2 regions of the Janthinobacterium lyxosi genome follow, and region 2 is predicted to be linked to the other one. Evidence: riboswitches for the same ligand, from Rfam matches in the RefSeq annotation. Region 2 holds a riboswitch; the other holds the start of a gene.

Region 1 (4,206 bases), on a different contig from region 2:
GAGCGGTGGCAGCGTGAAAGTCGATTGCCGCCAGCGCGGCGACAAAGTGCGCACCAGCGTCACCGACAGCGGCGCCGGCTTGGACGCCGAACAAATGAGTCAGCTGTTCCAGCCTTTCAACCGCCTGGGCCAGGAAAGCAGCACGGAAGAGGGCACGGGCATCGGCCTGGTCGTCACCAAGCAGTTGGTCGAACTGATGGGCGGCGAGATTGGCGTCGATAGCACGGTGGGCCTGGGCACCACTTTCTGGGTGGAATTCAAGGCTTCGCGCGCGCCCGAACTGCACCTGGAACCGGGCGAGGTCTTGCTTGTGGCACAGGAAGACCAGGAAACCCAGCGCACCTTGCTGTACGTGGAAGACAATCCGGCCAACCTGGCGCTGGTGGAGCAATTGATCGCCCGCCGCAGCGATTTGAAACTGCTCACCGCCATCGATGCGCACCTGGGCATTGACCTGGCGCGCACGTATCAGCCGGACGTGATCTTGATGGATATCAACCTGCCCGGCATCAGCGGCTATGGCGCGCTGCACATCCTGCACGACGACCCCCTCACCAGCCACATTCCCGTGATGGCGCTGTCGGCCAACGCCGTGCCGCGCGACATCGAGAAAGGCCTGGAAGCGGGCTTCTTCCGCTACCTGACCAAGCCGATCAAGGTCGTCGAATTCATGGATGCGCTCGACGTGGCCCTGCACCATGCGGCTGCGCACGGCCTGGCCGACGACACTCACGCAGTACGCTAATTCAGCACTTCATTTTAGGAATACCGCCATGCTTCAAGCCACCGAGATCCTGAACGCCAGCATCCTCATCGTCGATGACCAGGAAGCCAACGTCATGCTGCTGGAACAGGTGCTGCGCAATGCCGGCTACACGCGCATCACGTCCACCATGGACCCGCAAGCCGTGCACGCGCTGCACCAGCAGCACCGCTACGACCTGATCCTGCTCGACTTGCAGATGCCGGAAATGGATGGCTTCGAAGTCATGGAAGGCTTGCGCGACATCGAGGCGGGCAGCTATCTTCCCGTGCTGGTGATCACGGCCCAGCCCGGCCACAAGCTGCGCGCGCTGCAGGCGGGCGCCAAGGACTTCGTCAGCAAGCCCTTTGACCTGGTGGAAGTGAAGACGCGCATCCACAACATGCTGGAAGTGCGCTTGCTGTACCAGAAGCTGGCCGAATACAACAAGTCGCTGGAACAGATGGTGGAAGAGCGCACGGCGGAGTTGCGCGAAAGCGAAGCGCGCTTCCAGCGCTTCACGGAGCTGTCGTCCGACTGGTACTGGGAACAGGATGCGCAGGGCAATCTGACGCGCTTTTCCGGCCCCGTGGCCGAAATGCTGGGCATCGGCAGCGAAGAAGAGCCGCAGCGCTGGAACGCCGCCGAGCGCGCCTCGCTCGACGCCAAGATTGCCGCGCGCGAACCCTTCCTCGACTTCATCTACAGCCGCGCCAACCTCGATGGCAGCACGCAGTATCTGCAGGTCAGCGGCGAACCGATGTTCGATAATGGCAGCCGCTTCATCGGCTACCGCGGCATCGGCCTCGATGTCACGGAGCGCCATCGGAGTGCCTGATTTATACTTGCTGCTATCCATATCCACAAGGAAAGCATCATGACTGACAAATCTCCCTCCTACTGGTTTCCAGCCAAGACCTATGGCTGGGGCTGGGGCTTGCCCATCACCTGGCAGGGCTGGCTGGTGTTCCTGGCCGCGCTGGCGCTGTTCGCCTGCGGTGCCTTCCTGTTTCCCCCGCAAACCATGCTGGTGGGCTACATCGTGTATGAAGTGGCCGTCGTTGCCCTGCTCATTTTCATCTGCCAGCTGAAGGGCGAACCGACCCGCTGGCGCTGGGGCAAGAAGAAATAAGCGTGCTGGCATCTGCTGCATTGCAGCAGATGCGCAAAGACGACAGCTGCAAGAAATCATCTGGCCATGCGGCGCGAACCGCGTATAATTGGCTCGCTGCCGCAAGGCGGCAAACGCTAGGGGTCCTGCCTTTCGCTGTGGAAACACAGTGCAAGCGCGGGTGAGAAATACCCTCCGAACCTGATCTGGATAATGCCAGCGAAGGGAAGCTTTAGGATGAACGCACCCCGCTTTTCCGCGTGCGCGCAGCCGAACCTCCTTAGCTGGCTCCAGGCTTAAAAATAGTCTAGCCAAGGAGCCAAAATGAACGCCAACCCGAAATTCCTCTCCGCCACCGCCACGGTCGACGAAGCCGCCATCGCGCCGCTGCCCAATTCGCGCAAGATTTACGTGCAAGGTAGCCGCCCCGACATCCGCGTGCCCATGCGCCAGATCAGCCAATCCGACACGGAAGCGTCGTTTGGCGGAGAAAAGAATCCACCGATCTACGTGTATGACACCTCCGGCCCGTACACGGACCCGGACGTGCAGATCGACATCCGTTCGGGCCTCGACACGCCACGCCTGCCGTGGATCATGGAGCGGGCCGACACGGAAGAGCTGCCCGGCCCCACCTCCGATTACGGCATCGCCCGCCTGGCAGACCCGAAACTGGCCGAGCTGCGTTTTAATTTGCACCGCAAGCCGCGCCGCGCCATGGCCGGCAAGAACGTGACGCAAATGCATTACGCGCGGCGCGGCATCATCACGCCGGAAATGGAATTCGTCGCCATCCGCGAAAACATGCGGCGCGCAGAGTACTTGAAAGAGTTGAAAGCCTCCGGCCCCATGGGCGAGCGCCTGGCCGACCTGATGGGCCGCCAGCACCCGGGCCAGTCGTTCGGCGCCAGCATCCCGGCCGAGATTACGCCGGAATTCGTGCGCGAGGAAATCGCCCGCGGCCGCGCCATCATCCCCGCCAACATCAACCACCCGGAAGTGGAACCGATGATTATCGGGCGCAACTTCCTGGTAAAAATCAACGCGAACATCGGCAATTCGGCCGTCACCTCGTCGATAGGCGAGGAAGTGGAAAAGATGACCTGGGCCATCCGCTGGGGCGGCGATAACGTGATGGACTTGTCCACCGGCAAGCATATCCACGAAACGCGCGAATGGATCGTGCGCAACAGCCCCGTGCCTATCGGTACGGTGCCCATCTATCAGGCGCTGGAAAAGGTCAATGGCAAGGCCGAAGATCTGACCTGGGAAATTTTCCGCGATACCCTGATCGAGCAGGCAGAACAGGGCGTCGACTATTTCACCATCCACGCGGGCGTGCTGCTGCGCTACGTGCCGATGACGGCCAAGCGTTTGACGGGCATCGTCTCGCGCGGCGGCTCCATCATGGCCAAGTGGTGTCTGGCGCACCACCAGGAATCGTTCCTGTACACGCATTTCGAAGATATCTGCGAAATCATGAAGGCGTATGACGTCTCGTTCTCGCTGGGCGACGGCTTGCGCCCCGGCTCCATCTATGACGCCAACGACGAAGCGCAGCTGGGCGAACTGAAAACCCTGGGCGAGCTGACGCAAGTTGCCTGGAAGCATGACGTGCAAGTGATGATCGAAGGCCCGGGCCACGTGCCCATGCAACTGATCAAGGAAAACATGGACTTGCAGCTGGAGCAGTGCGGCGAAGCGCCGTTCTACACCTTGGGACCGCTGACCACCGACATCGCGCCCGGCTACGACCACATCACCTCAGGCATCGGCGCGGCCATGATCGGCTGGTATGGCACGGCCATGCTGTGTTACGTGACGCCGAAGGAACACCTGGGTCTGCCGAACAAGGCCGATGTGAAGGACGGCATCATCACCTACAAGATCGCGGCGCACGCGGCCGACCTGGCGAAAGGCCATCCGGGCGCGCAAATCCGCGACAACGCCCTGTCGAAAGCGCGCTTCGAATTCCGCTGGGACGACCAGTTCAACATCGGCCTGGACCCGGACAAGGCGCGCGAATTCCACGATGAAACCCTGCCCAAGGATTCGGCCAAGGTGGCGCATTTCTGCTCCATGTGCGGCCCGCATTTCTGCTCGATGAAGATCACGCAGGAAGTGCGCGAATACGCGGCCGGCATGGGCATCGCGGAAGACAAGGCGCTCAAGCAGGGCATGGAAATCAAGGCCATCGAATTCATCAAGAACGGTGCCGAGCTGTACCGCAAGGTCTGAAGGAGAGCGTGATGACTGCATTGATATCCATCACGCTCAACGGCGCGCCGCACCAGGTGCCGCCCGGGCAAACCCTGGATCAATTGATCGCTACGCTGTCGCTGGAAAACCAGGC
Region 2 (4,206 bases):
GATCGAAAATGCGCGCCGCTATGGCAAGACGCCAGGCAGCGACATGACGGAAATCGACATCGCCTGCCAGGTGCGCACCAGCCATGGCGTGAAAAAGGTGATTATCGAGGTGCAAGATCACGGCACCGGCGTGCCGGCGGAAAAGATCGAGCAATTGATGAAACCGTTCACCCGCCTCGACACGGCGCGCGGGCAGGCAAATGGCGCCGGCCTGGGCCTGGCCATCGTCGACCGCGTGCTGCTGCGCCATGGCGCTGACTTACAAGTGCGCAACCGCGAAGGCGGCGGCCTGGCGTTTCAGATCAGCTTGCCAGCGGTATAAACGAAGGGGAACGGCACGGCTGAGCCGCTCCCTGCCTTTCAGGCGGACGCCCGTTCCGGCCCCAGCAATTTATTCATCAACAATTCCGTCGCCCCGTAACCGTACAGCGAATCGCTTTCCATGCCCGGCGTATCGAAGGGAATCGATTCCTCACGGTTCAGCTTGGCAGGGTCGGCGTCCGCATAGCTGGCGCGCCAGGCGCGCTGCAGGGATTCATTGCGGCGGATAAAGGCCGGCATGGGCCAGGCATCGCGCTCCCAGTGGCCGCTGTCGCCCAGCAGGGGCCAGCGTTCGTTGAGCAGGGCCATGTCGCCCGTGCGCAGGCGGCGCAGGGCCTGTTCCGGCCGCAAGCCTTCCAGTTCTTCCAGCGCAGGCAAGCTGTCGCGCTTCGGCCCGAACATATACGCCAGCATGATGCGCCCGGCAGGCGCCCGGCGCGCCACCACGCCGACGGCATAGCCGCCGCCCGGCAAGGGCACGGCAAACCAGCTGCCTTCTCGGTATGGTAATGATCTCATCGTTGCAAACTCTCCCAAAATCGTGTTCGGGGCACAGTCTACGCGAAGCAAGGCGAAAGTGGCGCATGGTACGCCACAGCAACAAACCAATAGTTACACTATTTTCTCATCATAGTGATACTGGGCAACAATCGGCCCCGCCTTGAACAGCGCTTCCTTCATGGCCGCGTCCAGGCGCGCGTCGCGGCGGCGCATCCATTCGAGCAGCATGGCCGCTTCCTTGCGGCTGGTGTCGCCCGCATGCGCCAGCACGCGGCGCAGTTCCGGGTCCGTGCACGCCTCGAAGCGCTGGCTGTTCAAGTCCAGCGCCTGCAGTGCGGCGATGGTGGCGCCGATGGCGCGGTGCATGTCGAGTGCCGTGGCCGGCAAACCCGCTTCTTCCAGTGGGACGGTGGTCATGCGCATTCCTTTTCGCGTGGTGGTGACATCGGCTGCATTCTCCACCGCGCGGGCGAAAAGCTCAAGCGTCCACGACACGTTTCCACCCATTCGGCCATAATCATGGCTCAGCAACAGCCTAAACCTCAGCGGCAGGAGCCCCATGTTCAATTTCGACTTTTACAATCCGACGCAAATCCTCTTCGGCCAAGGCCAGATCGCCGCCATCGCCAGCCTGATTCCGCCGCAGGCGCGGGTCCTGATGACCTACGGCGGCGGCAGCATCAAGCAGAACGGCGTCTACGATGAAGTCAGGGCGGCGCTGGCCGGCCACACGGTGCTGGAATTTGCCGGCATCGAACCCAATCCCAGCTATGAAACCCTGATGCAGGCCGTGGCCATGGTGAAAAGCGAGCGCATCGACTTCCTGCTGGCCGTCGGCGGCGGCTCCGTGGTCGACGGCACGAAGTTCATCGCCGCCGCCGCCCTGCATGAGGGCGAGGCCTGGGACATCCTGGCGAAAGGCGGCAAGATCGTCGAGGCCGCCCTGCCCTTCGGCACAGTGCTCACTTTGCCGGCCACGGGTTCCGAAATGAATGGCTCGGCCGTGATCACGCGCAAGGCCACGCAGGAAAAGCGCTCGTTCATGAGCCGCAAGGTGTATCCGAAATTTTCCGTGCTGGACCCGTCGAAAACATTTACCTTGCCGCTGCGCCAGGTGGGCAATGGCGTCGTCGATGCGTTTGCACATGTCATGGAACAGTATTTGACCTACCCCGTGAATGCGTCGGTGCAAGACCGCTTCGCCGAAGGCATTCTGTTGACCTTGATCGAAGAAGGCCCGAAAGCCCTGTCGCACCCGGATGACTACGATGTGCGCGCCAACGTGATGTGGAGCGCCACCCTGGCCTTGAACGGCCTGATCGGCGTGGGCGTGCCGCAGGACTGGTCCACGCACGCCATCGGCCACGAATTGACGGCCCTGTACGAGCTCGATCACGCGCAAACCCTGGCCATCATCCTGCCCAGCATGCTGCGCGTGCGCAAGCAGGCCAAACGCGCCAAGCTGCTGCAGTACGCGGCCCGCGTGTGGGGACTCGATGGCGGCGACGAGGATGGCCGCATCGAAGCGGCCATTGCCCGCACGGAATTCTTCTTCCGCCACATGGGCGTCAAGACGCGCCTGGCCGACTACGGCCTGAACCATGCCAGCGTGGATGCCGTCGTGGCCGCCCTGGAAGCGCACGGCATGACGGCGCTGGGCGAACAGCGCGAAGTAACACCCGCCGTCAGCCGCAAGGTGCTGGAACTGAGTCTGTAGATTCGGTCTGCACTGTTGTAAAACGGTCAGCCAAGGGGACAGCTGGCCGTGCTTCATGCTAAGCTGTCAACCGCTAGGGGTCCTGGAGCAGTCATCCGGGTGAGAGATACCCTTCGTACCTGATCTGGATAATGCCAGCGAAGGAAAGCGCAAAGTACCTCCCTCCTTTGATAGCTCCTGCGTTGGCGCCAGCCGAACAAGCAGCCTGCCGTGCTCTTTCCCAAGAGACGGCTTGAACCACGAGCAATCTATGTCCACACCGAATTTATCTATTTCTGTTTTGACCCTGGCCATCCTGCACGCGTTTGCCGCGCCCGCCCTGGCCGCGAATGACACCTCCGAATCCGCCGACCCGCAAGCCCAAAGCATGGCTGAAGTGGTCGTCACGGCCAGCAAGGCGCCGGCCGCCAAGCGCGCCTCCGTGGGCGGCTTTTTCGACGCGCCACTGCTGCAAACGCCGGCCGCCGTTACCGTCATCGGGCAAAAGGAAATACAGGACCTGCAAATCCGCAACCTCAGCGACGCCGTCAAGCTCGACGCCAGTATCAACGAGTCGTACAACGCCGTCGGCTATGCGGAGCAGTTCACCATCCGAGGCTTCAAGCTCGATACGAACTCCAGCTACCGCAAGGATGGCGTGGCCATTCCCGGCGATACGCAAATTCCGCTGGAAAACAAGGAACGCATCGAAGTACTGAAAGGCCTGGCCGGCTTGCAGGCAGGCGTGGCCGCGCCGGGCGGAGTGATCGACTTCATCGTCAAGCGCCCGACCAACGCGCCATTGCGCACCGTCACCGTGGAAGCGCGCGAACGGGGCACCCTGTACGGCGCCGTCGACCTGGGCGGACGCCTGGAAGACAAGCGCTTCGGCTACAGGGTCAACGTAGCGGCCGAGCGCCTGCGCTCCTACATCAAGGGCGCGGACGGCAACCGCAAGTTCATTTCCGGCGCCTTCGACTGGCAGATTTCGCCGCAGGCCCTGCTGCAACTGGACGCCGACTACCAGGACAAGGCGCAAGTGACGGCGCCCGGTTTCCAGTTGCTGAGCAATGGCAGCCTGCCCGCCAACGTCAGCGCCGACGCCATGCTCAACAAGCAACCGTGGACACATCCCGTGGAAACCGTCACCAGCAATATCGGCCTGCGTTTCCAGTACGCTTTCAATGACGACTGGCACGCCACCTTGTCGGCCAACCAGCACTCGTTCAAGCGGGACGACTATACGGCCTACCCGTATGGTTGCAGCCCGGAAGGCTGGACTCCTGTGTTCTGCAGCAATGGCGATTTTTCCGTGTGGGACTTCCGCAGCCTGGGCGAGACGAAAAAGCCGCTGAGCGCGCAAGCCATGATCCAGGGCAAATTCGCCACGGGTAGCCTGCGCCATGAATTCACGGCCGGCGTCTCCTACTTCAACCGCAAGGACCGGGCCGGCAAGTACGTCTACGACGAAGTGGGCATCAGCAATATCTACCGTCCCGTCATCGTCGCCCCATCCGACGGTGTCACGGGTCCCGTGCGCCTGGTGCGCAACGACAAGGAAAAATCCGTCTTCGTGCAGGACATCGTCAGCCTGGCGCCAAGCTGGAAGCTGCATGGCGGCGTGCGCCATATCGATGTGGATGGCTACCAGTATGTACTGAAGGCAGACAAGGAAATCCGCGCCAAGC

The links. A riboswitch is a leader RNA that binds a small molecule or an ion and turns the genes downstream of it on or off. The one in region 2 is predicted to bind thiamine pyrophosphate.
Region 1: linked by a shared signal. The riboswitch ahead of thiC (phosphomethylpyrimidine synthase ThiC) and the one ahead of ACQ4WP_RS04830 (TonB-dependent siderophore receptor) in region 2 are both predicted to bind thiamine pyrophosphate.

The regions. Positions count from the first base shown of each region.
Region 1 is NZ_JBNYXM010000007.1:161,197-165,402, reverse strand. Features, by position in the region: gene ACQ4WP_RS09415 (PAS domain S-box protein) at 1-745, shown strand, start outside; gene ACQ4WP_RS09410 (response regulator) at 774-1,580, shown strand; gene ACQ4WP_RS09405 (hypothetical protein) at 1,620-1,874, shown strand; TPP riboswitch at 1,983-2,098, shown strand; gene thiC (phosphomethylpyrimidine synthase ThiC) at 2,178-4,091, shown strand; gene thiS (sulfur carrier protein ThiS) at 4,112-4,206, shown strand, end outside.
Region 2 is NZ_JBNYXM010000004.1:24,496-28,701, forward strand. Features, by position in the region: gene ACQ4WP_RS04810 (sensor histidine kinase family protein) at 1-322, shown strand, start outside; gene ACQ4WP_RS04815 (Imm26 family immunity protein) at 361-840, opposite strand; gene ACQ4WP_RS04820 (ferritin family protein) at 934-1,239, opposite strand; gene ACQ4WP_RS04825 (iron-containing alcohol dehydrogenase) at 1,382-2,539, shown strand; TPP riboswitch at 2,605-2,702, shown strand; gene ACQ4WP_RS04830 (TonB-dependent siderophore receptor) at 2,790-4,206, shown strand, end outside.